Regions from separate parts of the Bacillus sp. T-10(2022) genome, predicted to be linked through region 1. Evidence: riboswitches for the same ligand, from Rfam matches in the RefSeq annotation. Region 1 holds a riboswitch; each other region holds the start of a gene.

Region 1 (8,133 bases):
CCAAAAATGTTCTGGCCGCCAGCCATGGAAATGATCCCTGTCATGTAATTATTTTTCGCTGCCGTTCTCGGGACTTCTTCACCGCTGTCATATACGAAAACATTTTTGGGCTTGCCTGCACTTTCGATTTTTGCTGTAGTTTCTTTTATATCCTGTTGCATCTCTCCGATGACTTCCGCTGCTTTTTTTTCTACATGAAAGATGCGGCCAATATTCTCAATATCTTTATACACATCTTCCATAGTCGGTGTTGACGTATTGGAAGACTCTTGGATATATGTATTGATTCCGGCTTCTTTCAGCTCTTGGACGGTTCCTAATGTTTGTTCCGTAAAGGCGCTTTTCCAGCCAGCATATGCAAAATCCGGCTCTGCTTCAAAGAAAACTTCTTTTGAAGGGTATTCCTTGGAAAGCACAGGCACCGTTTCATAGGCATCTTTATACTTTGGCAAAATTTCGTCATCCAAATAAGCCGTACCTGCCATTGAATCCTGCAACCCCAATGCAAGCATGATTTCCGTCGCATGCTGATTTAGCGAAACCGCACGTTTTGGGGCCTCTGCATAGGTGAATTCATGATCCAGATTCTTGATGACCACCGTTTCTTTTCCACTTTTTTCACTCTGTTTACCTCCGTCCTTTGAAGCTTCCTCGGAGTTATTGCAAGCGCCCAATATCATCATTGCCAAAAAAAAACTGATGCTTAACAAAATCTTTCGGTAACCAGTCATATATTTTCCCCTCATATCTATTGTTTTTTTTATATATGTGCTAAAAAGGTGATATGCGTCTTTTGCGTGATGGGGTGTATGCCGATTTCCGTTTCCACCCCGAACACCTTCCTTATCATTTTTGTCGTCAATACAGCTTCTGGTGTTCCGGATGTGATCACTTTGCCATTTTGGATGACATATATATGATCACAATACATGGCTGCCAAATTTATATCATGCAGGGCCGTCAAGACGGTAACGTCCAGCTTTTTAACAAGGTCCAGCAATTGGAGCTGATGCCGGATGTCTAAATGATTCGTTGGTTCATCCAGGATGATGATGTTCGCTTCCTGGGCTAGGGCGCGTGCTATGAGGACACGTTGTTTCTCACCACCCGACAAGCTCATGAAACTCCTGTCTTCAAATCCACTCATTTCGACGCGAGCTAATGCATGATTGACGATTCGTCTATCTTTCTCCGTATCTCCCTGAAATAACCGCTTATGAGGATGCCTTCCCATCCAAACCATCTCTTGTACACTAAAGTCAAAGGTCAGGGATGTTTCCTGACTGACAACCGCCATTTCCCGGGCTGTTTGTTTCTGTGAAAGCCGGTAAAGGTCACGGCCGTCGAGGTGAACAGATCCCGTATGCGGCTCCAAAATCCGGGAAGCATTTTTTAATAGTGTGGATTTCCCGCTCCCATTCGGGCCGATCAGCCCAACGAACTGCCCAGTTTTTATATGAAGGGTTATTTCCTCAATGATAGGAGTGTCCAGAATTGAATAGGATACTTCTTCAATAGCTAATCTCACTTGCCCCCACCTCCAAATGAATATGAACTTCGCCGCAAAAGCCAAATGAAGAATGGCCCTCCGCAAAGTGCGGTGACAACGCCAATCGGAAGTTCTTGAGGTGCCAGGACCAGCCGGGCACATACATCTGACCAAATGACGAGGATCATGCCAATCAATATGCTGCATGAAAGAACACGTTTATGGTCTGTCCCGGCCAATAGCCGGGCTAAATGTGGTACTACCAGACCGATGAACCCAATCGAACCGCTTACAGCCACAACTGTCCCCGTAACAAGGGACGTAATGATGATCAGAACTTTACGGAAGGCTTCCATATTGACTCCGAGCGTCGCGGCGACTTCTTCGCCCATCAATAAGATATTAAGGGAGCGGGATTGTACGATAAGGAACAATGAAACCACAAGCACCACAACCGCTGGAATCGGTATGTATTCCCATTTTGCACCCGCTAAGCTGCCCATCATCCAAAACATCGCTTCACGGATGCCGGAATCTTTTGGTGCAAGAGTGACAATGAAATTAGTGACGGCAGACATGATCATCGATATGGCTACACCCGCCAATAACAGCCTTGTCGTTTGAATTCTCCCTCCCACTTGAGCCAATAAATAAACGGAAAGCATCGCAGCCATGGCCCCCAGGAATGAACCGAATGATAACGCATATTGTCCGAATATAGGCAGCGCCCCAAAAAGAATGACAAGGGTTGCCGCAACAGAAGAACCAGATGAAATGCCCAGGATATACGGATCTGCAAGTGAATTGCGCACCAAGGCCTGGATGACGACACCCACTACGGATAATCCCGCACCTACCACCGCACCGAGCAATACACGGGGCAGACGGATATCCCAAATGATCCGCTCTTGTGCGATACTCCAATTCACCTCCAGAGAATCACCGATAAAAGGAAGATGCCCTAAGGCGATCTTCCAAACCGTTATTGCTGACATCTTAACTGGCCCAAGGGTAACAGCGAATGTAATCGATAATAAAAGAATGCACAGCAAGAAAAATATCAGGAAACGAAACCTGCGCTTGGCATTTCTCTCAAAATGGTCAAGCATATCCTCATTCTCTTTCAATGAGCTTCTAACCAATGACTCTTCCAATGATGATATCCTCCTTCAAAAAAACACACAAAAAAACCCCAATCCTTTTAACAAAGAATGGAGTTACGAGTATAGGCCAAAAAATACGGAAGGACCTAAGTCCGCCTTTTCTTACTCTCGAACACCTCTCCTCTCAGCGAAGGAAAAATTGGTGATGCTCACTGGGTAGGTCTCCTGGCTTCCAAATCAACATTTCCTTTCGTCTTCCCTGACTGAGTCAAGTGACATCCTGAAAGAAAACTCCTTGGTTACAGTGGCGCGACCACTCGGGATTTGCACCCGATTCCCTGTTACCCTTTGTTCACACAAAGGCACCCAGCGGCAAATATATGAACTTCGCAAAATTTTCCAAACATTAAATACAACGTTAGTATAGTATACTCCCCATCTTTTCACAATTAAAAAAATGGGAATGCGGTCTATTAATAGAGGAATATGGATTTATAGATACTTTCTATAATGGTAGAAAGTTAGCTTTTGAACAGTATCCGCACTAATTTCCTCATTAATCGAAATCCGTTCAAAACCGTTTTTCACTAAAACCTTTTGGGAACCGATATTGTCGCTTGTCGTTTTGGCATGTATTTGAGTCACATTTAATTCCGGCGCCAGATTGACCAAAAGCTTTAAAGCTTCGTTCGCAATCCCTTTTTGCGTAAACGCTTCACCGATTCTATAACCGACATGAGCCGTCCCCTTAATAGGGTCGATATCCACAAGATTAATCCTGCCGACGATTATGCCTGAACCATCCTTAATCAAATAAAAAGAGGAGATAGCATCTTCTTGCTCTTTTAATAATTCCTTATGCCTGATTCCAAACGTTCCAAAGCTATAATAATCATCTCCCCGGCTTGGGACTGTTTGCTCGAAAAACCTTCTATTATTGCATTCAAATGCAAATAACGCTTGTGCATCCCGTTCATTAAGCCTTTCAATGTATATATCCATCATTCTTTCATCCTTTCAAAAAAACGCTAAGCATATGCGGCCTGATATATCATTCAAGAAAACCAAGGGCTTATCCTCCCTGATAAATATATATTGAAAACCGTTTATATGGATAACACTGTCGCATACTGACAAAATTTGATACCCTCTATACCATATCATTCCAAATTTTAATGGAACCATCGTATCTACTAATTTCTATAAAAACCCCAAAAAAGTTGAGAATAAATATTTTTATATACGTTGTATAAAGTGTAAAAGCTTTTACAAAAAACAAGGGGAATCATGTCATGAAGTCTACGAATAAAAATTTTATCGAGCGGTTGCAACGCCAAGAAGAAGACGCATTGGAATTTATAGTGGATACCTATTTGCCACTAATCAAGGGGGTAACATATAAGGTTCTCTCTCCTCTTAGGAACGACGGTGTCATGGAAGAATGCATCAATGATATTTTTCTTTCAATCTGGAACAATTCAATAAAGTTCCATGGGGATACAACTGATTTCAGAAAATGGATTTGTGCGATCGCTAAGTTTAAAGCGATTGATTATTACCGAAAAGCCATGAAGAAAATGGAGCTTACATCAGGTTACACAGAAGTAGATCCAGAAAAATCTGCAGAAGACGAACTGATTATACTGGAAGACAGAAAAGAACTGCTTCAGTTAATTGACCTTTTAGAACCTGTAGATCGGGATATTTTTATCATGAAGTACTTTCTTGGTTTAAAAAATGAGGATATCTCGATAAAACTCGGGTTGACCAAAGCATCAATAGATAATCGAATTTATAGGGGAAAAAAGAAGCTAAGTCAAAAAGCTACGAATCTTAAGTTAGGAGGCAGTGTCGTATGAAGGATATTTATGAATTATTAAATGATATAGACATAGACGAAACTGAATTTAAGGAAATAGAAGTCAGCGAACTAGAAAAAGCTAAAGTCAAAAGAACCCTAAAAAAATCAATAAGCAAGAAGAAAAAAATGAAACGCTGGCAAAAGAATGTTCTGGCTGCTTCTATTATATTCGGGTTATCCACCGCAACGATTGGACTCTCGTTTACCGCTTCTGCTAAAAGCATTCCTTTGATAGGAGATATTTTCAGCTATTTTAGTAATGAAAACTCAGGTCTCTCCGATGATATCAAGAATAATGGAAAGGGTCTTTATAGTGATTATAAGGCCTACTCTAACGAAATTGGCCTTACTGAAGAAAGCAATGGCCTTACTTTCACGATAAATGACGCCATTTATGACGGAAAAACGGTAACCATCACTTATACTATAGAAAGCGAAGAAGATTTGGGTGACGGATCATTCTTTATTCCCAGCCCGAATATAAAAGAAATGAAAGCCCAAGGAGGATCGGATGGAATTTCAAAAGTAGCTGATAAAAAATATGTAGGCTTATTAACGGTTAGTAACTTAGAAGATCTTAAAGTAGATAAGGTAAATATAGACTGGGATATAAACAGCATTAGTATTACCGACACGGATAAAGAGATAAAAGGAAATTGGGACTTTGCCTTCTCTCTAAAGGCAACTGAAAGCAACGAGAAGGTCATCAATAAAAGTGTGAATCAACACGGTGTAAAAGTATCCGTCGAAAAACTATCGATCTCGCCAATGTCCTTTGTGGTTGATTATCATCAAGAAGTGTCCGACTCAGTCAAAAACAAATGGGATGAAGCCTATGTGGAGTTGTCCATTAGAGATGACTTAGGAAATGTGTATGCTGGTCAAGGTAACGGAGGAAGCGGTATCGATTCTTATAATTTGAACTTCAGCAAAACATTTCAAAAAATCAATCCAAACGCTACGAAACTGATTGCGACACCACATGTAACATTACGTAATTTCACTTCAGAGAACCACGGAGAAGCAACCATAACGGAAGATGGTGAAGAAAAGGTGTCATCCTTCCCAACCAAACCAAGTAGTGCTCCAAAAGAGTTGGTATTGGATGATATCGTGATTGATTTGAAGAAATAACAATTTTACCTACAAGAGGTATACTGAACCCTAGATCCCAGAGTGGAGAAAGGTTCATGTATATCTCTGTTTTGTGACTTCTTATTCAGTCCATGAATATGGATACATACATGAATTACTTGAAAAGTCAAAAATAAATTATTTTCTTCTGGTAAAAAATCAACGGATGATGTATCATAGTCTTCAGATATTCATTATTCTCATTTGGTTAATCGGAATTAGGAGGAATATATATGATTGGTTATGTGTTTTTAAATCTTGCCATAATGCTCGTTCTTTTAGGCGTTTTATTTTACATGAATAAGAAGCATATTTCCTTTACAAAAAGGGTCTTTACTGGACTTGGTTTAGGGATTGTATTCGGACTTCTTTTGCAGTATTTCTATGAACCTCAGTCAGAAGCGATCGTTAAATCGGTCGATTGGTTTAACATTGTAGGTTCCGGCTATGTCAAGTTCCTGCAAATGATCGTCATGCCGCTTGTCTTCATTTCAATCTTATCCGCATTCACAAGATTGAAACTGACTAGCAATATTGGAAAGATCAGTGTCCTGATCATCGGAATCCTGCTTGGAACGACTGCGATTGCAGCAGCTGTCGGGATCACCTCGGCAACTGTATTCAATTTGGAAGCCGTACAAATTGAGCAAGGGGAAGCGGAGTTAAGCCGCGGGGATCAAATATCGGAAACATACGGTACGATTCAGGATAAAACGATGCCGCAGCAAATCCTTGAGTTGATTCCGTCCAATCCGTTCCTTGATTTAACGGGTGCACGTCCGACATCAACCATTTCCGTTGTAATTTTTGCTGCATTTCTTGGGATTGCCTATTTAGGGGTCAAAAGGAAACAGCCTGAACATGCTGAATTTTTTGCTAAAATAGTAGATACATTGCACAGCATTATCATGCGCGTAGTAACATTGATCCTGCGTTTAACACCTTATGGGATCTTGGCGATCATGACGAAGACTGTAGCTACAAGTGATTTGGATGCCATCCTGAAATTGGGGAAATTCGTAGGTGCCTCTTATGTCGCCCTGATTGTCATGTTCCTCATCCATTTGCTATTGCTGATGCTTGCCGGATTGAATCCAATCGTATATTTGAGAAAAGCTTTCCCGGTATTATCGTTTGCCTTCACTTCAAGAACAAGTGCAGGAGCTCTGCCATTGAACATCCAAACACAGAAACAACTAGGCGTGTCCGAAGGAATTGCCAACTTTGCCGGATCCTTCGGCTTGTCGATCGGTCAAAACGGATGTGCCGGAATCTATCCGGCCATGTTAGCGGTCATGATCGCTCCAACGGTTGGGATCAACCCGCTTGATCCTTCCTTTATCGCCATGTTGATTGCCATCGTGGCCATTAGCTCTTTCGGGGTTGCAGGTGTAGGCGGAGGAGCAACATTCGCTGCCATCCTCGTATTATCTGCAATGAACTTGCCAATCGCCTTGGCCGGACTGTTGATTTCCGTCGAGCCATTGATCGATATGGGAAGAACGGCTGTGAATGTCAGCGGAAGCATGACTTCCGGTATTCTGACTAGTAAAATAACGGGCGACCTTGATAAAGAACAGTTCAGCGAAGAATCATCTTTGAAAATTGAAGCTGAAATGTAAAAGAAAAAAGCATCGGACTTCCTGTCATGGGAGGTTCGATGCTTTTTTACATGGGCTGTACATTCAATTCAGCCAAAATCCTTGGTGCAAAAAGTAATAAGGGAATGATGATTGAAACCCAGTTAAGATAAAATTCATTTTAAATAAGTACATGCCAGATATTTTCTTGTTTCTTATATCTTCCCTTTATTTCTCCAACGCCATCAATGGTTAGCGAATCATTGGTTTCAGAGGGTTCATTCTCTATTATCAGATGTAATTTATTTATGTTTTGAATTCCATGATCAACATGGGCAATAACCGGTTGCTGAATAATAAAATCTTCATTGTTCATTCTTACTATTATAAAGCTCTTATGTAACAGTCTATCTTCTAATGGGATCATATTCATTGGGTCAAAGGATTTAGCAGTTATTTCCCCTTCAATATATAAATGAATGCCTGCTTGTTTATTAAACTCTTCAAATGCTTTCATTCTCTTTTCCATAGCAAAATTAATGACTTCCTCTGTTTCAGGACTTATTTTCACATCAGCTATTGAATGCTCCATATAGTCACCGGACTGCTGTTTTAATAGGTCATATAATGTATCTTCTCTATCAAAAAAACTTTCCATCCAGCCTGGTGAAAGCTCCCCCAGTAACAAACACATAAATAAACCGGAACTATAACAACTTCTTCTAATACTGGAAGTAGATTCATATTTGTTTGTTAGCTGTTGTGCATACTTTTTTAAAACTGAATCGTAATCAAGCGGGCTTTTTTCCGAGTAAGCCTTCAATTCGACATACCACGCAGGTCCCTCAATGGTTTCAATCAATTTTTCATATGTTAGGTACTCTTCAATTTTGGCTGCTCTTTTTTCCCTTAGGGCAATGAAAGCATTAAGGTATTGTTTCTTCTTAATTATGTTATTTTCCAACA
Region 2 (8,133 bases), 2.4 Mb from region 1:
AAAACAAAAAGCTGAAGGTACGTGGGTTAGGTTTGGGACTGCCATTCAGTAAGATGCTCGCAAAAGCGCAAAAGGGAGATCTTGTGCTTAAGGATAGCGATGAACAAGGCACCACCTTCACGATTATCATAGAGAAAGCGGATAAGATATAAAAAAGGGTTGTCCGATGTAATGGACAACCCTCTTATTATGCAGAATGTTAACTGATTAAGCCAATTGGCTGATTGCACGCCATAATTGTACATGACGGACCTTCCTTGGAAGGAAGCGTCCCATTTCTTCTTCATTATATCCTGCATGCAAGTTCTTATGGTCGAAAATGATTGGCCGGCGAAGTAAATCCGGGTTATCTTGAATAAGCTTGCAAAGATCATTAAGTGGTGTATTATTTATATCGATATTCAGGCTTTTGAATTTTTTGGAACGGGTTGAGATGATTTCATCTGTCCCGCCTTCAGTTTTACGTAAAATCTCTTTTATTTCTTCTATAGAAAGAGGTTGGGAATATAGGTTACGTTCATTAAAGGAAATTTCGTTCTTCTTAAGCCAAGCTTTTGCTTTACGACAGGCTAAACTGCTTGGGGTAGTATAAATTGTTACCATTAAAATCGACTCCTTCAAAGTTTTCAAGTTTATTGGAATGAAATTATTTTTATATTTGTGATACTCTTACTTTAACGTTCCTTTGTGTCAGCAAGATGTCAAGAAAAATAAACTTAAATGTTATTTTAAAAAGAAAGGGAGAAAATGAAATGGAATCTGCCTTTAATGAAAAAGAAACGGTTTTGGTAATGATGCCGAAAAAGGACCTGCATAGACCGTTATTTAACAGTGATGTGCGGATGGTATCATGACAGGGGATTTTTGGTCACCAGTCAGGCTATCGATACAAGTAGCGGGACTATCGGGTATCCTTGTTTTCATTTTAGGAATTATCCTAGCGCGAATGATGGCTAAAAAGAAATTCAGGGGAAGAGTCCTGTTGGAAACAGCGTTTTTATTGCCGCTTGTTTTGCCGCCTTCCGTCGTGGGGTTTTTATTGATTGTGATTTTTGGCAAGAGTGGAATGCCGGGACAATTCATTGAAAGGGTTTTTGATCAGCCCCTAATGTTCACGTGGTGGGCGGCGGTCATTGCATCTACCGTGGTAGCGTTTCCGCTTATGTACCAATCCGCTAAAACGGGCTTTGAAGGTATCGATGAAGAAATCGAAAATGCAGCAAGGGTTGACGGGGCCGGCGAGTGGAGATTATTCCTGAATGTATCCCTTCCATTGGCGGTCAAATCCATCGTCACAGGTGCCATCTTGAGTTCTGCGCGTGCATTGGGGGAATTCGGGGCAACGCTCATGTTTGCCGGAAACATTCCCGGACAGACACAAACCATACCGACCGCGATTTATATCGCCATGGACTCCGGGAATATGACATTAGCCTGGCTATGGGTTGCGGTAATCATTGTAATTTCATTCATTATGCTTTTTATCGTGACATACATAAAATGAATGCTGTTTCTCGAATATGCTTATGAAAAAGAGAGGTGCGGCTTCTACGTCCTCTTTATGGGTGAATCCGTTTTTTTCGTAAAGGTTCCGTGCAGGCAGGTTCATTTTACCGGTCGAAACGGATATCTTTTCCCAGTCGCCGTGTAATTGAAGAGCATGCAGCAGTGCATCCGCGATACCCTGCCGAAAATAGTCAGGATGGACGACCATCCGGCAAATCAGTATTTGACCATTTTCTTTTGTATAAGATATTGCACCCGCTAAGGCATCACCCTTTAAAAAGCATAAAAACGTTTCATGACAATGAATGAATTGTTCATATGTTTCCAATAATGGAGGGATATCGGCAAAGCCGATCATATCCGCTTCCACCTTATAGGCTTCTTTCTGAAGTTTAAAAAGCTGCAGGCCATAATCGGTGTCCAGGTCCCGAATTGTCATGATCAATCAAATCACTCCCTTTCCTTACATTATAATGGAAGAGGGAAATTATTGTTTCTAATCAGTCTATGTTATAATCGACAAACAATATGAACTAATGAAATGAGGAAGAAATTTGTTAACATTTGAAGAAAAATTGAGCATCATTGAAACTTTTCCGGAATTACAGCGAAAAGACGTTTCATTGGGACGTGTGAACTTCCATTATCCAGATAGCGTCCAGGAGAAAAAAATCGTCGTTCAGCACTTGCATCCCAATGGAAATGGATTCGTTTACGCAGGGCATATGAGAAAAAAAGACACTGACCGTAAAGGGTTTATCAATATACGTGACTATAATGAAGCGGAATTGAAAGAATTGATCCAAAAAAGCGTGGATTACCTATCAAAACCTCCGGTTGAAGTCGAAGAAGAGGAAAACGAGTTCGCTAGGTTGGAAGGGGCATGGATTGGCCCTGAAAAGCAAGAGCTTACACTTGAAAGGGAAGACCTGCTTTGGAATGTTTATTCAGGGTCGAATCTTGAGGAATGTTTCGAGAGTCCGATAGAGGCGGAGCGCTACTTATTGGACGAAGGCTTCCGACAAAGCAAGAAGAGGAATATGTAGAATTTTAGGATAATTTGTCGGTTGATTTACTGCGATATTCTTGTTTTTTTTGGATTTCCCATGATATAATATGAGTAATTATTTTTGTTCGGAAAAGTTTGATAGAAGGATTTACTGTAATAGGATTCCTCTTGAAACATTATCCAGAACCAAAAATAGTAATAAAATGGATTTTTCCAAACACAGGAGGAACTATCATGGTACAAGGTAAAGTAAAATGGTTTAACGCAGAAAAAGGTTTCGGTTTCATCGAAGTTGAAGGCCAAGACGATGTATTCGTACATTTCTCAGCTATCCAAGGAGAAGGCTTCAAAACGCTTGAAGAAGGCCAAGAAGTTTCTTTCGAAATCGAGCAAGGCGCTCGTGGACCACAAGCAGCTAACGTTCAAAAATAATTGAACGCATATAAAAAAAAGACTCCGATTTTGGAGTCTTTTTATTTTGCTTTTATTTCGGCGATTTCCTTTAATGCTTTGTCCAATTTTTCTTCGATCCGTTTAGAACGATTAAAATGCCTTGACAGGAAAAACACGATGAATATAACGAATACGACAAGCACTAGCATAAAAAGGATAGGAAGGAACTGGGTTATATTTTCAGTCATTGGATATTATCTCCTTTTTTCTTTCATTATACTTCATGCTTACGGCTGCTATGATGGAGGGAGCCAAGTTTTTTAAAAAAACACTGAAAGGGGATATGCGAACATGCATATCCCCTTTCAGTCAGTTCTGGAATCGCGAGGCGAACTTTTGAAGTCTGGGCAAGTCTGATTCTTGATACATCTGTTCTATCTTCAATGTCACCAATAACTGGCTCTTGGCAAATAACATGTCCCGGAAATGATCGACCGCCCCACAAAAATGATTATAGTTGGTTTCACCAGTGCCGAAGACTCCCGTTTTCAGATGAGCAATAGGCAATTGTTCCAGTTCTTTATAAAGGGCTGCTGATTTAGCGGGAAGCTCCCCATTGCCCCATGTATAGGTGCCGACGATCAATGCATCGTAATCCGGCAATGTACGTAAATCGAATTCATCCATTCGAAATAGTCCAGCTTCAGGTATAAGGGAAGCGAGGGCTTCAGCAAGCGCTTTTGTATTGCCGCCGGCAGAATGATAGACAATGGCAACTTTACAGCTCATCGAACCCATTGCTGGCATTTACTTGACTGTATGTCCTTGATTTCTGTTCAAAGAAATCGGTTTTGGTAAGTCCGATGGATTCATCATCGAACGTTTTGATCCATGGCATCGGGTTCTCGCCATACTCTTTATACAAATTTTCAAGGCCTAGCATACGTAACCGTTTGTTGGCGATATATTCGATGTACTCATTGAATTCTTCCAAATCAAGATCGGCTTTGGTTTGGATATCTTCGAGCATATATTCAGACCATTCCTTTTCGAGTTCGACTGCTTTTTCAATCGTTGTATAGATGAACTTCGTGTTTTCTTCATTATTTAACTCAGGATATTCATACATCAAGATTTGAATGAGCATTCCAATGAAATCGAAATGGACCATTTCATCGCGGTGAATATAGGATATCATCGTAGCGGAACCGGTCATTAGATTTTGGCGACCTAAATTATAATAAAAGGCGAAAGCCAGATAGAAATAAATCCCTTCAAGGTTCGTTGAATGGATCAATGCCTCGAATAAATGCTGTGGGCTGGGATCGTCCACGAACGTTTGATAAGCATCAACGATCGGTTGGTTACGCTTAATCACTTCAGGATGTTCTTTGATGCGGTCGAAAAGCTGTTTTTGCTTGCCTACCGGAATCAAGGAAGCAAGGATATAGGAATAAGATTCATTATGGATCGATTCCTGCTGGGCCATGTTGGCCAGGATAGCTTTTGCCGCCGGATCTTTGATGTACCGAAGGATTTCTACTAATGTGGGCGTTTGAAGACTGTCCATTCCAGCAATCATCGTAAGGATATCGAGAAAAGCATCCTGGATATCTTCGTCCAATTCGCCCCACTGCTTTTTATCCTGAATCATGTTCACGCTCGAAGGCTTCCAAAAGTTATTGATGAGCTGTGTATAGGTATCATAGAATTTTTCATACTGAATATCGTTCCAAAGGAGGAAGCCTGAAGCTTCTCCTTTGAAAACACCGGTTGCCTTGGTTGGATGCGTCGGTTCAAGCATCCGAATTTTTTTGATATGATTGGTCATTCGTGAAAACTCCTTTAAGAATAGATTACTGGGTCATGATTGTCATTAACTTGAACAGCTTTCGCAGGCATTGTCATATTCGGAAGAAGTCGAACGAACATAATACGTTGATTTCAACCCGCTTTCCCATGCAGTTAAATGGATATCCAACAGGACCTTCGCTTTGATTGTATTGTGTACATACAGATTAAAGCTGATTGCTTGGTCAATATGGCGTTGTCGGGCTGCATTTTGCCTGATGCTTTCCAGTTGGTCCAAATTGAATCGCGTCTTTTTATAATATTCATACGTAATTGGCGTCAAGCCTGGTGCGGTCACCTTGAATTTGAAGTTTTTCTTTTCTTCGTAAAATTCAATTTCATACAAAGGGTCGATGCCATCCGTGGAATTACCGATTTTGGCTGTCGATGAATTGGGGGCAATCGCCATTAAATATCCATTACGGGTCCCGTGTTCCTGCACGTCTGCTTTTAAATCCATCCATTTTTGATCTGTATAGTCACGCAGTTCGAAATAGTCCCCTGTATGCCAATCAGATCCTTCAAAATATGGGTATGATCCTTTTTCCTTGGCCAATTCGTTGGATGCCTTGATTGTTAAGTAAGCGATCTTTTCGTATAAAGCATCGGCATATTGAACAGCCTCATCGGATTCCCAATAAATATTCTGTGTGGCAAGTAAATGATGCCATCCAAACGTTCCTAAACCAATTGCCCGGTAACGTTTGTTCGAGATGGATGCTTGTTTGACAGGAAGATTATTCACATCAATGACATTGTCCAGCATACGGATCTGAATGGGAATCAATCTTTCCAAAACATCGCTGCCCACCGCTCGTGGCAAGTTAATGGATGAAAGGTTGCAGACAACGAAATCGCCGCTTTTACGAACCACAACAACATCTCCATCTTCTGTTTCATATTCATCCGTGATCGTCGAAGGGCTTAGGTTTTGGGCAATCTCCGTACAAAGGTTAGAACAATAAATCATACCTTTATGTTTATTGGGATTCTTCCGATTAACTTCATCGCGGTAGAACATATACGGTACGCCTTCTTCTAATTGAGAAATCATGATGCTTTTCATGATGTCCATCGCATTGATTTTTTCAAAGCTATAGTTTGGAAGCGTGCCATTTTCTGCGGCCTCGACAGCAAGTGCATAATGATTCCTGAAGCTTCCTTCGCCTTTCTTCTCGTCATAAAGATCTTCAAGTGAAAATCCAAGGGTTTGCTTAACGGTATGCGGATCGAAAAGATACCATTCTTTTCTGTCGCGCACAGCCTCCATGAATAAATCCGGTATGCATACGCCTGTAAAAATATCATGTGCTTTTAATCTGTCATCCCCGTTTTGTGTCTTTAAATCGAGGAAGCTCATGATATCTTTATGCCAGGCATCCAAGTAAATCGCGATGGCGCCTTTACGTTGCCCCAATTGATCGACACTTACCGCTGTCTGGTTGAATAGTCGAATCCATGGCGTCGTGCCGGAACTGTTTCCAGAGAAACCACGGATATCAGAACCAAGCGAGCGAACCTTACCAACGTAAAGGCCGACACCGCCGCCGAATTTAGATACTTTTGCTGCATCGTAGTTTGATAGATAGATGCCATCAATGGAATCTTCAATTGCGTCGATAAAGCAAGAGCTTAACTGTCCATGTGTTTTACCTGCATTGGAGAGTGTAGGAGTCGCAACGGTCATATAAAGGTTGGACATGGCCCAGTATGCTTCTTTTATAAGTTGCAGGCGGTGCTCCGTTTTTTCCATTCGCATGATTTCCATCGCGATGATCATGAAACGTTCTTGCGGCAGTTCGTAGACCTTGTCCTTTTTTGGGCGGGCCAGATAGCGGTCGTTCAATAAGTAGATGCCTATGTATGAGAATAATTTATCTTTTTCCGGGTCGATCACCGAACCCAATTCCTCAATTTCCGCTTTTGTATATGAAGATAGCAGTTCTGGTTTATAAATTGGATAACGCTGACCTTCCGAAAGCTGGGAGAGTTCTGTGATCAGCTCATAGAATGGGCCATAACTCTTGCCTTCATAACCTCGATTGGCTTTTGCATCCCTATACATTGTATTCAACAGTTCTGCTGCAGCAACGAATGTCCAATCCGGAGCATCGATATCCACACCTTCAAGAGCGAGCTGAATCAGTTTTTTTGATGCCTGTTCTTCGGTTGAGTCACTTTTGCGATCAAGCCATTTTGTAAAACGCTTTTTGAACTTTTCCATATCGAGACGGCCTTCGAATTCCTTCGATAACATCTCAAGCTGGATGGATTTCGTTTCTGTGTCATTTTCACTTATGGTAGAGTTATATGTTTGAGTCATTAATAATCCTCCTTGTTAACTTCCGCTAAAATAAAAAAACCGCCCAAAGAATTGAGCGGATCAAACGATAGAATAAAGGAGCCATGAAAAAATAGCCGTTATACTATCGTTTCATCATCTCAATCCCCGAAGAATAAGAAACGTGAAAAATTCAAGGCAGGTCTCCTGACTCATGATCATCCTACTTTGAGTCCTTCCCGTATAGAGAGCTATACAGTGGGTTTCTCATTTCGTCACATTTACAGTTGCGGGGACAGTTCCGGGTTTACACCGGATTCCCTTTTCAGCCATCACTGGCACCTTGGATTATAAAAAATTCTATATATAGTTATTGGTATTGTTTATGTAATCAATATCTAGTATTTCTGCTTATATTATCGTAAGCCATATACGATGATAATTCAACTAATATATTTGAAAAAAACCAACCCTTATCTATTGACAAAGTGATGGCAGAGGGTGAAGGAATGAAAGAATTTATTGGGGAATGGATAATTCAAGCACTGATTTTACGGGATTTTGTGTTAAAATAAAGTGTCTAGTAAAGGTGGCTCTCCCTTATTGCGGTGAGGGGATTCGCGGAAAAATATTTATGAAAAAGGGGATAAAATCTTGGAAAAAGTATTAGTTTTTGGACATAAAAACCCGGATACAGACACAATCTGTTCAGCAATCGCTTATGCAGATCTGAAAAAGCAGTTAGGTATCAACGCTGAACCAGTTCGTCTGGGTGAAGTGAATGGTGAAACTCAATATGCATTGGACCAATTCAAATTCGATGCTCCCCGTCTTGTGGAAAAAGTTGCAGGGGAAGCTGATGGCGTAATCTTGGTCGATCATAACGAACGCCAGCAAAGTGCTGAAGATATTGACCAAGTCCGTGTGTTGGAAGTTATCGACCATCACCGTATCGCTAACTTCGAAACGAGCGATCCTTTATATTACCGTGCGGAACCAGTTGGCTGTACGGCAACCATTTTAAATAAAATTTATAAAGAAAACGGCATTGAAGTTCCTAAAGCAATCGCAGGTCTTATGCTGTCTGCCATCA
Region 3 (8,133 bases), 440 kb from region 1:
TTTGCCTGTTGTTTTTGCTAAAAGGTTTTCACGGACGATTTTTGCTGCTTCGACCATGTTTTTCAAGGAAGCGACGGTTTCCGGGATACCCCTTGTTTTCAGTCCGCAGTCGGGATTGATCCAAAACTGGTCTTTATCCAATACCTTGATCCCACGTTCAATCATATCTACCATTTCTTCCACTGCCGGCACACGCGGGCTATGAATATCATACACACCCAGACCAATGCCTTTTTCATACGTTTTTTCCTCGAATGCGGAAGCAAGCTCCCCATGGCTACGGGATGTTTCGATGGAAATTACATCGGCATCCAGGGAGGAGATGACATCCATGAAACTGTTGAAGTCGCAATAGCACATATGCGTATGAATTTGGGTTGTATCCTCCACGCTTGATGTGGATATCAAGAACGAATTCACAGCCCAGTTCAAATACTCGTCGCGATCGCTTCTTTTCAATGGCAGACCTTCTCTAAGTGCAGGTTCATCAACCTGAATCATTTTGATTCCAGCGGATTCCAATGCAATGACTTCTTTTTCCAAAGCGAGCGCCAGCTGATAGCAAACATTCTCCCTGGAAATATCATCACGGACAAATGACCAGTTCAAAATCGTAACAGGACCTGTAAGCATTCCCTTTACCGTCTTCTTCGTCAGTGATTGTGCATATACACTTTCCCTGACTGTCATCGGTTCGATGAAATGGATGTCGCCGTAGATGACTGGTGGTTTCACACAGCGGGATCCATAGGATTGTACCCAACCCTTTTCTAAAAAGACGAATCCGCCTAACTTATGGCCGAAGTATTCAACCATATCCGTCCGTTCGAATTCCCCGTGAACAAGGACATCCAAACCGATTTCTTCTTGGATTTCAATCCATCTGCCAATTTCTTCGTTAACGAATATTTCATATTGCGAAGCGGTCCATTCTCCTCTTTTGAATTTCCCGCGTGCTTGTTTAACTTCAAATGTTTGCGGAAAGCTGCCGATCGTAGTCGAAGGGAGAAAAGGCAATTTGAAAAATTCCTGTTGTTTTTGGTAACGTTCCTTAAATGGAAGCTGACGGGCGGCGGTCCTGGTTTTAACCTTTTCGACATTGGCTTGTACAGTTCCGTGATTCCGGGCATTTGAACTTGCTAAAGTTTGAAGCGTGAATTTATTGGCATCGACTTTTTCGGCAATTGCTTCAAAGCCTTGATTATTCCCTTTGACCAAGAGTGTGATTTCCTCAAGTTTCTCATCAGCGAAAGCGAGTGCCTCTTTCGCTTCTTTTGAAAGGGCGGTTTCATTACGAACTGTCACCGGGACATGAAGCAGGGAACAAGAGGGCTGAAGCCAGATTTGGTCTTCGGCTACAATTGTCTTAAGAGTCTCGATCAATTGGATTTTTTTCGATAAATCAGAAAGCCAAATGTTTTTTCCGTCAATCACACCTGCAGCAAGCACTTTGTCCTTCGGGAAGCCGAATGCTTCCAGGTTGCTTAGATTCCTTCCTTTGTCATGTACAAAATCAAGACCGATTCCTTGGACTTGTAATTCGATGACTTCTTGGTAATGTTCCACGGCATCAAAGTATGTTTGTAGCATGATGTTCAGGTTTGGTGCTGCTTCATTCAGTTTTTCATAGAGGTAAGTAACAGTTTGCATATCTTCTTTGGAAATCGATGAAACAAGTGAAGGTTCGTCCATTTGAACCCACTTCACGCCTTCTTGCTCCAACTCCCGCAGGATTTGCGTGTATAGGGGAAGCAGGCTCAGGATGATGCCAGGGATATCTTGTTTTTTGAAGCCTTTGGAAAGGGAGATGAAAGTATAAGGACCGATCAATACGGGCTTCGTTTCAATCCCTAGGTTTTCCTTGGCTTCCCGATATGCTGCAAGTGGTTTGTTTTCTGTTAACGTCAGCTGTGGCACCTTTAATTCAGGGACAATATAGTGATAGTTCGTATTGAACCATTTCGTCATTTCGGAAGCTACTTCATCATTGTTTCCGCGAGCCATTGAATAATAAACGGAAAGGGGGACGCTTCCGCTTTCATAGGCTGAATAACGTTCAGGAACAAGACCGAACATGACGGACATATCGAGCATTTGATCATAGCAAGTGAAGTCGTTGACAGGGATGATATCAATGCCTCGCTTCTTCTGTTTTTGTAAGTTGCCTAAACGGATGGCTTTTAGCTGTGCCGTAAATTCTGCTTCATCGATTTTACCGGACCAGTAAGACTCCAATGTACGTTTCCATTCACGATTTTCCCCGATTCGAGGGTAACCCAAACTACTGCTTTTCAATATTCCCATCCTCCTATATTCATTTAATTGAGCAATAAAAAAAGCATTCCTAACCGTCAAAAGAGATGGTTAGAAATGCTTAAAATAAAGAGGCATGCAAAATGCCCCTTACAATTATAAGGTCCCTAACACCTCCCTATCTCCCGTAGGTTAAAACAGTGTTGTCGAAATAGGCAGGTCTCCTGACTTAGGGATTAACATTAGCGACGGGCCTTCCCGATCTGTTGATCAGTGGCATATTGGATGGCGCTAACACTCCCATTACAGTGGCGGGACCGTGCCGGAATTACACCGGACTTCCCTTTTAATCCTAATTTAAAATTAGGAACCTATTTCCACATATGAAATTTGACAAAACCTGCCTTGATAACTGTTTGCAGGCTAAAAATTTATAAAATAAAAACTATTATAAAAATTTAGACAATCTTAACATATCCGACCAAAAGGGTCAACATGAAAAAAAGATTCAGGAAAAGTATGCGGTTATTAGGTGTGTAGGTGATAAGGGTCTGTTCCTAAAAAAGAATATATTGTTTGGACAGGGAGTATGTATAGAGGAAGTGGCGTTTTGAAATGGGGCGTGGGGGATGACTTTCTACATCTTGATTGCAGGAATTATTTTTTGCATGGTGATGAGCATTCGTACGTTATTTCTTGTTGAGTCGGGAGGAAAGAAGTTTTCTCTGGAGGATATGCTGTGGCTAGGCAATTTATATGCGACGATATTAGTTGGATTTGCACTGATTTATTTATTATACGAACTTCAGAATCATTCGGTGATTCTTGATATGGGCAATCGATTGGATGGCACTTTCTATGAACAGTTGAAGACTTCTTTTTATTTTAGTGCGATGACGATGTTTTCTGTAGGGTATGGAGATATAGCCCCGATTGGCATGGGGAGGATGATAGCTACGATTCAGGCTTTCATCGGTTATACACTGCCGGCAGCGTTCGTGATCCGGACGGTGATTGATTTGGAGCACAAAGATAGGAAGGATAAATGAAAGTTGTGTTTCTTTCGATTATTGGGTACTCTTACCATAATGAAAGAAATGGAGGGTTCAATATGACAGTTAAAATTGGAGAAAAAGCACCTGATTTCAAGCTCCCTGCAAACAATGGTGAAATGGTGTCCCTATCGGATTTTAAGGGGAAATATATTGTTTTATATTTTTATCCAAAAGACATGACGCCAGGCTGCACGACGGAGGCCTGTGATTTCCGGGACCATAATGAGCAATTTGAGGAAATGAACGCTGTCATCATTGGAATCAGCCCAGACCCAGTTGCACGTCATGAAAAATTCATCGAAAAACATGGATTGCCTTTTCTGCTGCTGGCTGATGAAAATCATGAAGCGGCTGAATCATTTGATGTGTGGCAATTGAAAAAGAACTTCGGCAAGGAGTATATGGGCATTGAACGTTCAACTTTCCTGATTGATAAGTCTGGTAAGGTAGTCAAAGAATGGCGTAAAGTAAAAGTCAAAGGCCACGTCGAAGAAGCTCTTGAAACTCTTCGTGACCTCGAAAAATAAGGGACAGGCAGATGAAGGATGAGCGAATAACGAAGCTTGCAGCCAGGCTGATTCATCATTCGATACAATTACAGCCAAAAGAGAGAATCCTCATACGGGGCCATATCAACACGAAACCATTATTGAAAGAGCTGATTGATGAAATTTATAGAGTGGGTGCTTACCCATATGTAGAACTCGAAGACGATGAAATAAGCCGCCACCTGTTACAAGGGAATGTAAAGGAACAACTTGACACCTCTTCGCAATGGGCCTTGAAGAAATATAAGGATATCGATGCGGTCATCATCATCACCGGGGAGGAAAACGATGTGGAAATGACCGATGTTCCCATCGAGAGGCACCGTCTTCAAGGGGAGGCTATGAATTCCCCCACTCTTTTCTATGTAAACAACCGACGTTGGGTCTTGCTTAATTATCCCACCAACGCATCAGCGCAAAAAGCCGGCATGACCTTCGACAGGTACGAAGATTTTCTTTTGAATGTATGCAACATGGATTACGGGAAAATGGAGACGGCCTTGAAACCATTAAAACAATTGATGGAACGAACTGACAATGTCAGGATCGTCTCGCCAGGAACGGATTTGACCTTTTCCATCAAAGGTATGCCGGCCGTCATATGTGCCGGAAAAAAGAATTTACCGGATGGGGAAGTGTTTACGGCACCCATAAAAGATAGTCTCAATGGAAGGATATCCTTCAACACACCAACAACTTATGAAGGATTCACCTTTAGTGACATAGAATTAAACTTGGAAAAGGGAAAAATCATTAAAGCTACTTCCGATCGTGACTCTGAAATGAACCGAATTCTGAATATTGATGAAGGGTCCCGATTTATCGGGGAGTTTGCAATTGGAATCAATCCATACATATTGGAACCTATGGATGATATCCTGTTCGATGAGAAAATAAGCGGGAGTCTGCACTTGGCTCTTGGACTTGCCTATCAAGAAGCGGATAATGGAAACCGATCATCGATTCATTGGGATATGGTTTTGATTCAGCGGCCCGAATATGGGGGTGGTGACATCTTCTTTGACGACGTCCTGATCAGAAGGGATGGCGTTTTCATTTTGCCTGAATTAGATGCATTAAACCCAAATTCCTTAAAATAAAGCCTTTTTTAATAAGGCTAAGGCTTTTGTCCAACTCAAAAAGGGGACACCTGAATATGCTTTATTAAGGGAATACCTCCTCAGAGAAAGTTGCGCGGGACACATAGAGCCCGTGTTTTTTTTATGTTAATTAAAAGGGAGAGATAAACATGTTAATACTTTCAACTGTCATTCCGAATGAAGGCATCCAAAAGAAGATGACAGAAGCTTTTCCTGACTTGGGCTTCATTTATCAAAAAGGATGGACGGATGGGCCGCTTCGTGAAGCGGAAATCTTAATTACATATGGTGAAGACTTAACTGAAGAAATCATTGAAAAAGCTGCGAACTTGAAATGGATCATGGTCATGAGTGCAGGGATGGAATTAATGCCTTTTAAAGCCATAGAGGAACGGGGAATTCTGGTGACCAACGCAAGAGGCATTCATAAAATCCCGATGGCAGAGTATACGATAGGGATGCTTTTGCAATATGAAAAGAAATTGAAACTGCTTATGAAGAATGAAAAGGAAGAATTGTGGGATAGAAAGATTGAAGTAGGGGAATTGAATGGCAAGACGATGCTCGTTATTGGTGTGGGTGCAATTGGAGGGGAAGTGGCTCGTCTTGGGAAAGCCTTTGGGATGACGACGATAGGAGTGAACCGGAGCGGGAAACCAGTGGAATCCATCGATCACCTTTATGCCCTGGATAATTTATTGGAAGCCATACCGGGAGCCGATTATATCGTATCCGTCCTGCCAAGTACGGATGAAACGAAGGGCCTTCTGCAAAAAGAACACTTTGAAGCAATGAAAGAAACTGCAGTATTCGTGAATATTGGCCGCGGCGACCTGATTAATGATGAAATGTTGATCGAAGCGCTGGATGCCGGGGAATTATCTCATGCCATCTTGGATGTATTTGATCCGGAACCTTTAGGAAAAGGGCATCCGTTTTGGAGGATGGAGAATGTTACAGTCACTCCGCATCTTTCAAGTAAAAGCGGAGAATATTTACCAAGAACCTTTGCCATATTCGAAAAAAATATGCGTGAATACCTGAAAGCTGGAAAAGACTTCACCAACGTAATCGACTTATCCAGGGGATACTAAACTCAATGCAAAAATGGGAAAGATTCAATGTGTTTATGAATAAACTAAAAAAGAATGGTTAAGCCATTGAATTATTGACAAATTCAACGCATAAAAGGTACACTATTTATAAACATTATAATTTAAGAATGCATACTTAATGAGAAAAAGAGGTGGATGACGGTGTCTGAAGTTCAGTTAAAAGAAGCGTTGGATTCCTTAAAAGATACCGGTGTAAGAATAACTCCTCAACGCCATGCGATACTTGAGTATTTGATAAGCTCCATGTCCCACCCTACCGCTGATGATATATATAAAGCGCTGGAAGGCAAGTTTCCGAATATGAGTGTGGCAACGGTTTATAACAACCTGCGTGTGTTCCGTGAGGTAGGTTTGGTAAAAGAACTTACGTATGGTGATTCTTCAGCAAGGTTTGATTTTGTGACGACGAATCATTATCATGTAATTTGCCAAACTTGCGGGAAAATTGTGGATTTCGATTATCCTGCATTGGATGAAGTCGAGCATTTCGCAGCACAAGTCACCGGTTTCAATGTTAGTCACCATCGGATGGAAATCTACGGCGACTGTACGGAATGTGCGAAAAAAGAATCGCATTAAAAAAAGTTCCTCCACTTGGTTGGAACTTTTTTTCATGTTATGAAGAAATGATACAATTGTTAAAGACTTCTGGAATTCAGCTAGCCGAATTCCTTTAGTCATGCAGGCTTTTCCGGTTATATTTTTCGTTGAATTCTTCGCCTTCCAACTTTTTGTCAAGTGTCAATGGTTCTTCACAATGCATGCAAATATCTACACGCCCTAGTATTTTTGTAGGTTTGCTGCAGTTAGGACAGACAACCTGGATCGATTTTGTGGAAAGCATTCCAATCCAAAAATAAACCCCTGTACTTGCGATTATGAATAAAAGGCCCAGCCCCATGAAAATCGTCATGACAACAGGATGCGTTTTGAAGAAAAGCCCAAGGTACATTACGATGAAGCCGATGAAAATCAAACTCAAAGCAAAAGTGCGTATTTTATTGATTTTGCTAGAATATTTAGCCATGGATTGTCCCTCCTAAAATATAACTTTAACTATAACATAAACAATGGATGGAACAAAAAAGAAATAAAGGATACATATTACTTTTGAATTGAGATGGTTTGGGGTAAGGGACATAAGCAGGAATTTGAAGAGTTTTGTCGAAAATCTAAAAAAAAAGGTTTTGGAGGAATTTATGATGGAAGATATCCTTCGCCCGATTTATCAAGAGCGAGCAAGTTTAAAATCTACACTTGGAATCTTGTTAGTAGAAAAAAGGGATGATAATAGCCCGATTACCGATACATTTGACTACATCCTTTTTGTGATTGCAGACGAAGCGGAAGAGGCCGTGTTTTTAAAACATTACACTTACCGAGATAAAAAGGCAGCCTTACATATCGTAAAGGAAGACCAGTTAAAAGAATGGCTTCTATTAGGTACGAACCGCAAAGTGGTTGACTGGATATATAACGGGAAGGTTCTTTTTGACCGGAATGAATATTTGAATCGTTTGAAAACAGAAATCCGGGAGTTCCCCTTCTATGGAAGGAAGTTAAAGATGGGGATGGAGTTTGCGAAGTTAATTCGCAGGTACATGGATGGGAAAAGCTTCTTTGAAAAAGGCCATTATCTGGAGGCATACAACCATATCGTTCATTCCCTGCATCACTTGGCCCGTTTGGAAATAATAGAACAAGGCTTTTATCCGGAGGTTACGGTCTGGAACCAAGTGAAGCATATGGAACCAGAGATCTATAAGTTGTATAAAGAATTGATCAGCAGTGAGGAAACTCTCGAAAAAAGATTGGAGCTTCTTTTCCTTGCGAGCGAATTTCTTATTTATTCGAGGACGAATGCAGGTTCACAGCATTTGGTCGAAATAATGGGGACGAAAGAAGATCCGTGGACGATTGCGGAGCTTATGGAGCATCCGGAAGTTAAGTTTTATTCAGTCGACCTAGGTGTTTTATTGGAATATTTGATAGAGAAGAAGGTAATCGACGTCATCAAAGCGGAGACAAAAGGTCACGAGGTATATCACCGGTTTTATCGGGT
Region 4 (8,133 bases), 1.9 Mb from region 1:
TCGGGATCTTGAAAAACGATCCCGACTTGCTTTCGTAATGATAATAATGATTTACGGTCATATTTCATTTTCTTGCCCTTAAATCTGATTGTTCCTGCTGTAGGTTGTAAAAGACCATTTAAATGGAGGAATAAAGTCGATTTGCCGGCACCATTATTGCCTAATAATGCAATCTTTTTACCATGTTGAATCGTTAGCGACAGATCGTTTAAAGCGAACGTTCCATCTGCGAATTGATGGGTGAGGCCTTCTATATGAAAAATATGCTCGTCCATTGTTGGTTGCCTCCAATTTACAAATATCCATTAATAAAGATTAAGCTTCCTAATATTGCAATCGCGATCAGCCAATTGCGTGAGGAATAGGCGTAAGTATCCTCGATATAGGAAAGATTCTCCTGATAGCCTCTTGCGTTCATGGCCATCGTCAATTGCCCAGAGCGCTGCAATACTCCTAAAAATAAAGACGAGATTAGTAATCCGAGTGAACGTATGCCTTTCCTTAATGAAACATACCCCAACCGTGAAGCTTGTGCTAGGTGAATGGCCAAAGCTGTATCTAAAAAAATAAAGATGAAGCGATAGGTCAATTCTATTAAATCGATCAATAAGGAAGGCACTTTAAATTTTCGCAGCACGGATAGGATGACGGTAATGGGTGTAGTTAAGGTAAGGAAATATAAACAGCTGATGCTGCCCAATACGACAGTGATCAAATTGGCCACTGTACCGACGCTGTCATCGCTTATGAATATTTGCCAGTTCCCGACCTTCCAGGACCACCATATATTCGATATCGATGTAAATTTACTTGTGAAAGAAAAAAGGATGGTAATTGTTCCAGATAGTATAAAAAATCCTGGCAATAGAAGTAATTTAAGATAATAGGAAAGCGGGATTTTTGCCGCAAAAATGATTAAAGCGCTCATCACCGTAAAAGTGATGAGCGAAACGGCCATATCCCTTACCGTTAACGAAAACAGCAAAAGGGAAAGTGCAAAAACCATCTTTTCCAACGGATGTACATCCTTTAGCCCATTGAAATAGGCATATTTATCAATGAGTAACATGCTTCGATTTTTCTGCCAATTCTTGTTTGGTTTGCTTATTCCTTTGTCTCATCACGCCAATGAAGTATCCAATGAAACCGGCTCCGATTGCAGCTTGAAGCGCAAATAATAAGCTTTCGGTTTCTGCACCTGGCGGCTCCCAAATACTGTTGAACCATGGCTTGTATTCCGGATGGATCTTAGTGATGGCTTCCTCAGCTTCGCCGTCGGCACCGCCAAATTCCGTTCCTTGTTGGGTGATTAACGGTATGGTTGCAAGAATGACAACCAGGAAAAGCAGCAGTAGACTTTTTTTCATATTAACGGGCCTCCTTGGATAAAACTCGCAGCAATTTCAATTCACCTAGATTGTATTTTTTCAAGAAATTCATCACGACGACTGTCAATAACCCCTCACTGATTGCCAAGGGAATTTGGGTCAGGGCAAAAATCCCTGCAAATTTACTGAAAGAGGCCATGAATCCTCCTACCTCGGATGGAAACGCAAGAGCAAGTTGAACGGAAGTAACCACATAGGTTCCTAAATCTCCAAAAGCAGCTGCCAAGAAAACGGCAAGTGAAAAAGACCACCCCAATTTAGTTGCACCCTTGAAGACAAAGTAAGCAATGAACGGTCCGCAAACGGCCATGGAAAATGCATTGGCTCCTAATGTCGTCAATCCTCCGTGAGCCAGTAATACAGCTTGAAATAACAGAACGATGGAGCCAACGACACTCATGGCCAATGGTCCGAATAATATGGAACCCAAACCAACTCCGGTAGGGTGCGAAGAACTTCCGGTAACGGAAGGGATTTTTAAGGCCGATAAAATAAATACAAATGCGCCCGATAGGCCAAGTATCATTTTTGTTTCTGGGTTTTCCCTTACTTTGGACCTAATGGACCGGTAACCCAAGATTAAAAATGGAAGCGTCAAGGCCCACCAGAATATAGCCCATTCTATGGGTAAAAAGCCCTCCATGATATGCATGGCCAATGCCCGTTTTGGAACAAAAAGCAGTAAAATGACAAAATAAATAATTTTCCAATTGGTTCTTTTCATTCTTTCTCCTTTCAACACTTTTAATTTTTCTGATCAATCTTGAGAAGAAAAGCGGCGCCCAAAATAAAAAGCACTTCTCTCAAAGGAAAGAAGTGCGTAATGAACAGGAATTGTGCAGCATGAACCAACCATGGGCCATTCTGCCTGATCCGCACGCCCATCCTCGTAGGCTGAAACAGTTTCACGCTTCATGGCAGGTCTCCTGGCTTTGGTTCATCATCCCATTACATCCTTCCCATCTCATTTGACAGTGGATTAAAGTAATGGAACTTCCCTTTACAGTGGCGGGACCGCTCCGGATTTTCACCGGCTTCCCTTTTAAGCTGAATTCCGAGAAATTCAACACCATGAAACTTATGTAATTATTTTGAAAATTCTCGTATAGTTTACCATAAAGAAATTATTCCAGCTACACTATCTTTTTTTTTTCGGGACGAAGTTTGTTGCGAGGAAAGGATTGTAACTGGTTTTACACTATTAAACTTTTCTAAACAGTCGGAATAAACTATTGAATTTTGATAAAGTTGTTATATGATAGATTAAGTTAGTTAGAAATGTATAATAAAACCAAATATTTCATTTTAAAAGTGCCCTTGTGTGAATAAGCAAGGGATAATAGGGAAATCGGTGAAAATCCGATGCAGCCCCCGCTACTGTAAACGCTGATGAAATTGTCGATAGCCACTGGCCTGATGCCGGGAAGGGACAAAGTAAAATGAAGCGTAAGCCAGGAAACCTGCTTTTAAAATTGCATGATACTTTTCGGAGGGAAAGGTAGAAGGACTATGACGATTTTGGGAGGATTTGGCATGCTTGCCTTAGGCTCCTCATTCATATAGTTTTTTTAAAACCTTGACTCTAATGTTAAGGTTTTTTATTTTGCCTTTTCCCTGAACTCAGGAGGAAGAAGATGACTACTTGGAATTTGACGGGTACAAATACGCATCTGTTGATTTGTAATGGGAGCAGCTGCATGAAAAAGGGCGGGGAAGAAGTAACCCAAGCGATTCGCGATGAAATTGCTTTAAAAGGACTGGATCTGAAAATCCATACAACCAGGACACGCTGTAACGGAAGATGTAAGGATGCCTGCGTTGTGATTGCCTATCCCCAAGGAAACTGGTATCGAGTGGAAACGCCTGATTTCGGTCGGCAGATCGTCAGTAATATCGATGAGGGTGAGTTTGTTCCACAGATGATCTATAAATTCAATGATGGCGAAATGACCCCTAATCCAGATTTTCCTGCTCATACGGGTATTTCAAAGAACAAAGCGTAAAAGGAGATGTCTTAATGAGTACAAACGGTAAATTATTCGTCGTGGGCTTTGGGCCCGGGAATTTTGAACACATTACCAAACGTGCCGTCGAAGCCCTTCAAGAAAGTGACTACATCATTGGTTATAAAACTTATGTTGAACTCATTCAGGGACTGCTTACAAATCAAACGATCATTAGTACGGGGATGACTGAAGAGGTATCACGTGCACAGGAAGCAGTGAAACAAGCGGAGCTGGGAAAGAAAGTGGCGGTGATTTCCAGTGGGGATGCCGGAGTTTACGGGATGGCAGGGTTGGTTTATGAAGTATTGATTGAAAAAGGCTGGAAAGAAGAAACTGGAGTGGGCATTGAAGTCATTCCTGGCATTTCTGCAATCAACTCATGTGCGTCTTTACTTGGGGCACCAGTCATGCACGATTCGTGTACGATCAGCCTCAGTGATCATTTAACTCCTTGGGAACTGATCGCTAAAAGGGTTGAAGCAGCTGCAATGGCAGACTTTGTCATTGCACTTTATAATCCGCGAAGCGGCAGGCGGACCCGGCAAATTGTTGAAACTCAGAAAATTCTCCTTCGCTACCGCTCGCCGGATACACCTGTCGGGTTGGTGAAAAGTGCTTATCGCGATAGGCAGGATGTTGTTATAACCAATTTGCAGGATATGTTGAATCACGATATTGGAATGTTGACCACCGTCATTATCGGTAATTCATCCACCTTTTTATATGATGACAAAATCATCACACCAAGAGGCTATCAGAGAAAATATACTTTGAATTCGGAAAAGCAAACATTGAAGCCGCATCAGCGACTGCAAAAAGAAGCGGAACCGTGGGCATTAGATCAAGAAGCCTTAACCGAGTCCGCTGGAGGAGTTGGATTACTTACAAAAGCACCAGAAAAGAAGCCAGCTTCCTTTGAAATGGCAATGGAGGCCCTGTCAAGAGTCAAGGGTCAAACCGTTAAGCAATCCATTCAGCCGATTGTTCAGCAAAAAATGGAGTCGGTATTCGAACTTGCGGTTAGTCCAGGTGTGGCGAATAAACAATTCACTCCCAAACAAATGATGACACTTGCGGAAGTTGTCGGGGAAAAGGGAACGATGGAATACACGCCAAATCATAAAATCGTCTTAAAGATTCCGACAACGGAGCCGGAAGTCATTACGGGGAAATTGCAATCAGCAAACTTTCTTTTGTCGCCGATTGGAGATGTACTGACATTAAAAGCCTGTGATTTCTGTGATGGTGAAAAAGCGGAATCCATTCCTTATGCGGATGAAATACACCGGGTGCTTGGCGGAATGAAAATGCCCAAGGAACTGAACATCGGTTTTAATGGGTGTGGGATGGCTTGTTATAGTGCTGTGATGGATGATATCGGGATTGTCTTCCGAAAAGGGAAGTTCGACTTATTTCTTGGAGCTAAACCAGTTGGAAGAACAGCCCATCCGGGTCAGCCGGTTGCGGAAGGCATTGAACCGGAACAGCTTGTTGAACTGATCACCGACATTGTCGGGGAGTATAAGCAAAATGCCCATCCAAATGAGCGGCTTTTTAAATACTTCAAACGTTCGAAAAAGATACAGAATTTTTCTTATCAAGACATCGCTCCCAAAATAAACATAGAGCCTGCGCCTTGTGAAGACTAATCAAGAGGGGGAAAGAAAATGAAAGCAGTTTTGTTCGTAGGACACGGAAGCCGGTTGGCTTCGGGAAATGAAGAAGTCCGTCATTTTATTGAAAATATGATTCCGGCAATGAACGAGCGTTTCCTAGTGGAAACGTGCTTCTTGGAATTTGCGGCACCGAATATATCCAAAGGAATTGATAATTGTGTAAAACGAGGGGCTACTGAAGTTATCGTCATACCGATCATTTTGTTGCATGCAGGACATTCGAAATTACATATCCCAGCTGAAATAGAGGATGGGAAAACTAAGTATCCAGAAGTGAAATTCACATATGGCCAAACGATCGGGGTCCACCATGATGTATTGACGATCCTGACAGACCGTCTTGAGGAAGCGGGATTCGATACGGCCTCTGAACATTCTGAGACAGCGATATTGCTAATAGGCCGAGGTGGCAGTGATGCTGATGCAAATAGTGATATCTATAAAATTTCACGATTATTATGGGAAAAATTAAACGTTAAATGGGTCGAAACAGCCTTCATGGGTGTAACGGACCCGCACGTTGATGAAGGTATTGAACGATGCATCCGATTAGGGGCAAAAAAAATAGTGATGCTGCCATATTTCCTCTTCACTGGGGTGTTGATGGAAAGAATGGAGGATATGCTGAAAGGCTATCAAGAGCAATATCATGATCGAGAATTCATTTTGGCAAAGTATTTTGGATATCATCCAACATTACAGAACATTCTGCAAGAACGAGTAATTGAAGCCAGTGAAGGCAGGTCAAGCGGGGCGCGTGATTTGGAAAACTATCGTAAACATGTCGAGGAACATGGACATGCTCACCATCATCACCATCACGACCACGATCACGATCACGACCACGATCACGACCATCATCACGATCACGATCACGACCATCATCACGACCACGATCACGACCATGATCATCACCACGATCATGATGGGCAAGTGGTGGGGACATCAAAATGATTTTGTTCTTGGCGGGTACAAGTGATGCAAGGGAATTAGCGATTGAGATGCAGCAGGTGGGGTTCAAGGTTTTGGCAACTGTTGTAACCGAATCGGCGGCTAAGAGTTTGCAAGATTCTGGGATATCCACCCGGATTGGCCGATTATCTGCAGAAGATATGACATCTTTAATCTCTGCAAAAGGTTTTCAGGCTGTAGTCGATGCAAGTCACCCATTTGCCGAAGAAGCATCGAAAAACGCCCTTAACGGAGCAAAGGCAGCAAATGTTCCTTATATTCGTTATGAGCGTGAAAGTCAACGGTTTCAGAATGATAAATTGATAGTTGTCCGTGATTATGAGGAAGCTGCCAAGCTTGCCGCTGCAAAAAGGGGAGTCATCATGCTCACGACCGGAAGTAAAACACTATCCGTGTTCGCAAAAGAATTGGTAGGGCTCGAGAATACCAGAGTCATAGCGAGAATGCTGCCACGCATGGACAATATGGAAAAATGTGCACAGCTGGGCATCGAACAAAAAAATATCGTTGCGATTCAAGGGCCGTTTTCCAAAGAATTAAATAAAGCTCTATATGAACAATATGGGGTCACATTGATGATAACGAAAGAAAGCGGCAAGGTCGGTGCGGTTGATGAGAAATTGGAAGCCGCGTTGGAATGTGGAATTGAGACGATCATGATATCTCGACCGGATGTTGACTATCAGAATGTTCATTCCAGTTTTGAACATGTCATTGCCGAGTTGAATAATCAGTTAAATGAAAAATAGGAGGAATGCAAGATGGATTTTAAAACGGATTTTAAACCACTAACGGTAGACCCTGACAAAATATATGATTATAGTTTTTCAATCATTGCTGAAGAAATGGGCAATCATGATTTTTCTGAAGATGAATGGAAGATCGTCCGCCGGGTCATTCATGCTTCAGCGGATTTTGAATTGGGAAGAAGTGTAATAATCCATCCAAATGCCATTCAAGCTGGCGTGGAAGCCATTCGCAAAGGCAGACATGTCATTGCGGATGTTCAAATGATCGAGAGCGGTACAGGCAAAAAACGATTTCAAAAACATGGCGGGGACGTTCATTGCTATATTTCGGATCCGGATGTGATGGTCGAGGCAAAACGTTTGAATACGACAAGGGCGATCATTTCGATGCAAAAAGCAGTAAAGGAAAATGAAGGGGGCATTTATGCGATTGGCAATGCACCTACCGCTTTACTAGAGCTCATTCGTCTTATTAAAGAAGGGATTGCAAAACCGGACTTAATCATTGGAATGCCTGTTGGATTTGTTTCTGCAGCAGAATCGAAAGAGGAACTGGCTAAGATCACAGAAGTGCCATTCATTACGAATATTGGCCGAAAAGGTGGAAGTACTGTCACTGTTGCAGCATTGAACGCGATTTCCCTTTTAGCTGATAGTTAAAAAACATGGAAAAGAAAGTGAAAAAAGACCCCTCACAAATGCGTCATGGATATACGACGGGAGCATGTTCAACAGCTGTGACCAAAGCGGCATTGACCGCTTTGATCACGGGGGATGCACTAGAGGAGGCAACCATTTCCTTGCCAATCGGCCGAGATGCTACTTTCACTATTGAGAAATATGAAATATCGGAAAATGCGGTTAGTGCAGAAACGATTAAAGATGCCGGAGATGATCCCGATGCCACACATTTGGCCCATATTATCTCTACTGTCAGCTGGTCGGATGCACCTGGGATTATCTTGGATGGAGGGACCGGAGTTGGTCGTGTAACCAAACCCGGTCTTCCCGTTCCAGTTGGAGAGGCCGCGATTAATCCTGTACCGCGCAAAATGATTTTAACCACTGTGCAACAAACATTGGAAGAATTTAAGATCAATAGAGGAGTGAAGGTCGTCATCTCCGTGCCCGCAGGAGAAGAAATAGCGAAAAAAACATTAAATGGCCGCTTGGGGATTGTAGGAGGCATTTCCATTTTGGGAACAAGGGGCACTGTCGTCCCTTTTTCCAGTTCCGCCTATATGGCAAGTATCGTTCAGGCCATCAGTGTCGCCAAAGCGAGTGGGTGTGAACATCTTGTTTTAACGACTGGCGGGCGCAGTGAAAAGTATGCCATGGGTCT

Evidence for each region. Region 1 has a riboswitch for cobalamin ahead of OSJ91_RS21525 (FecCD family ABC transporter permease). Riboswitches for the same ligand answer to the same signal wherever they lie in the genome.
Region 2: another riboswitch for cobalamin. It lies ahead of OSJ91_RS05920 (ribonucleoside-diphosphate reductase subunit alpha); the one in region 1 lies ahead of OSJ91_RS21525 (FecCD family ABC transporter permease).
Region 3: another riboswitch for cobalamin. It lies ahead of metE (5-methyltetrahydropteroyltriglutamate--homocysteine S-methyltransferase); the one in region 1 lies ahead of OSJ91_RS21525 (FecCD family ABC transporter permease).
Region 4: another riboswitch for cobalamin. It lies ahead of OSJ91_RS12255 ((2Fe-2S) ferredoxin domain-containing protein); the one in region 1 lies ahead of OSJ91_RS21525 (FecCD family ABC transporter permease).

Annotation. Positions count from the first base shown of each region.
Region 1 covers NZ_CP113518.1:4,398,186-4,406,318, forward strand. Annotated here, with positions in the region: gene OSJ91_RS21515 (ABC transporter substrate-binding protein) at 1-731, opposite strand, end outside; gene OSJ91_RS21520 (heme ABC transporter ATP-binding protein) at 761-1,528, opposite strand; gene OSJ91_RS21525 (FecCD family ABC transporter permease) at 1,525-2,598, opposite strand; cobalamin riboswitch at 2,791-2,977, opposite strand; gene OSJ91_RS21530 (GNAT family N-acetyltransferase) at 3,085-3,594, opposite strand; gene OSJ91_RS21535 (sigma-70 family RNA polymerase sigma factor) at 3,885-4,451, shown strand; gene OSJ91_RS21540 (DUF4179 domain-containing protein) at 4,448-5,587, shown strand; gene OSJ91_RS21545 (L-cystine transporter) at 5,821-7,209, shown strand; gene OSJ91_RS21550 (hypothetical protein) at 7,349-8,133, opposite strand, start outside.
Region 2 covers NZ_CP113518.1:1,213,979-1,222,111, forward strand. Annotated here, with positions in the region: gene OSJ91_RS05875 (HAMP domain-containing sensor histidine kinase) at 1-152, shown strand, start outside; gene spx (transcriptional regulator Spx) at 208-603, opposite strand; gene modB (molybdate ABC transporter permease subunit) at 851-1,504, shown strand; gene OSJ91_RS05890 (GNAT family N-acetyltransferase) at 1,466-1,945, opposite strand; gene OSJ91_RS05895 (hypothetical protein) at 2,061-2,552, shown strand; gene OSJ91_RS05900 (cold-shock protein) at 2,750-2,947, shown strand; gene OSJ91_RS05905 (hypothetical protein) at 2,989-3,156, opposite strand; gene OSJ91_RS05910 (flavodoxin domain-containing protein) at 3,278-3,715, opposite strand; gene OSJ91_RS05915 (ribonucleotide-diphosphate reductase subunit beta) at 3,687-4,739, opposite strand; gene OSJ91_RS05920 (ribonucleoside-diphosphate reductase subunit alpha) at 4,785-7,082, opposite strand; cobalamin riboswitch at 7,221-7,401, opposite strand; gene OSJ91_RS05925 (manganese-dependent inorganic pyrophosphatase) at 7,695-8,133, shown strand, end outside.
Region 3 covers NZ_CP113518.1:4,833,579-4,841,711, reverse strand. Annotated here, with positions in the region: gene OSJ91_RS23910 (acyl-CoA thioesterase) at 1-1, opposite strand, end outside; gene metE (5-methyltetrahydropteroyltriglutamate--homocysteine S-methyltransferase) at 1-2,304, opposite strand, end outside; cobalamin riboswitch at 2,451-2,643, opposite strand; gene OSJ91_RS23900 (potassium channel family protein) at 2,883-3,302, shown strand; gene bcp (thioredoxin-dependent thiol peroxidase) at 3,365-3,835, shown strand; gene OSJ91_RS23890 (aminopeptidase) at 3,847-4,956, shown strand; gene OSJ91_RS23885 (D-2-hydroxyacid dehydrogenase) at 5,106-6,050, shown strand; gene perR (peroxide-responsive transcriptional repressor PerR) at 6,207-6,650, shown strand; gene OSJ91_RS23875 (YgzB family protein) at 6,745-7,098, opposite strand; gene OSJ91_RS23870 (nucleotidyltransferase-like protein) at 7,274-8,133, shown strand, end outside.
Region 4 covers NZ_CP113518.1:2,512,386-2,520,518, forward strand. Annotated here, with positions in the region: gene OSJ91_RS12230 (energy-coupling factor ABC transporter ATP-binding protein) at 1-275, opposite strand, end outside; gene cbiQ (cobalt ECF transporter T component CbiQ) at 293-1,069, opposite strand; gene OSJ91_RS12240 (energy-coupling factor ABC transporter substrate-binding protein) at 1,056-1,367, opposite strand; gene OSJ91_RS12245 (energy-coupling factor ABC transporter permease) at 1,369-2,112, opposite strand; gene OSJ91_RS12250 (hypothetical protein) at 2,146-2,304, opposite strand; cobalamin riboswitch at 2,288-2,477, opposite strand; cobalamin riboswitch at 2,681-2,870, shown strand; gene OSJ91_RS12255 ((2Fe-2S) ferredoxin domain-containing protein) at 3,023-3,391, shown strand; gene cobJ (precorrin-3B C(17)-methyltransferase) at 3,406-5,043, shown strand; gene OSJ91_RS12265 (sirohydrochlorin chelatase) at 5,062-6,024, shown strand; gene cobK (precorrin-6A reductase) at 6,021-6,791, shown strand; gene OSJ91_RS12275 (precorrin-8X methylmutase) at 6,804-7,451, shown strand; gene OSJ91_RS12280 (cobalt-precorrin-5B (C(1))-methyltransferase) at 7,457-8,133, shown strand, end outside.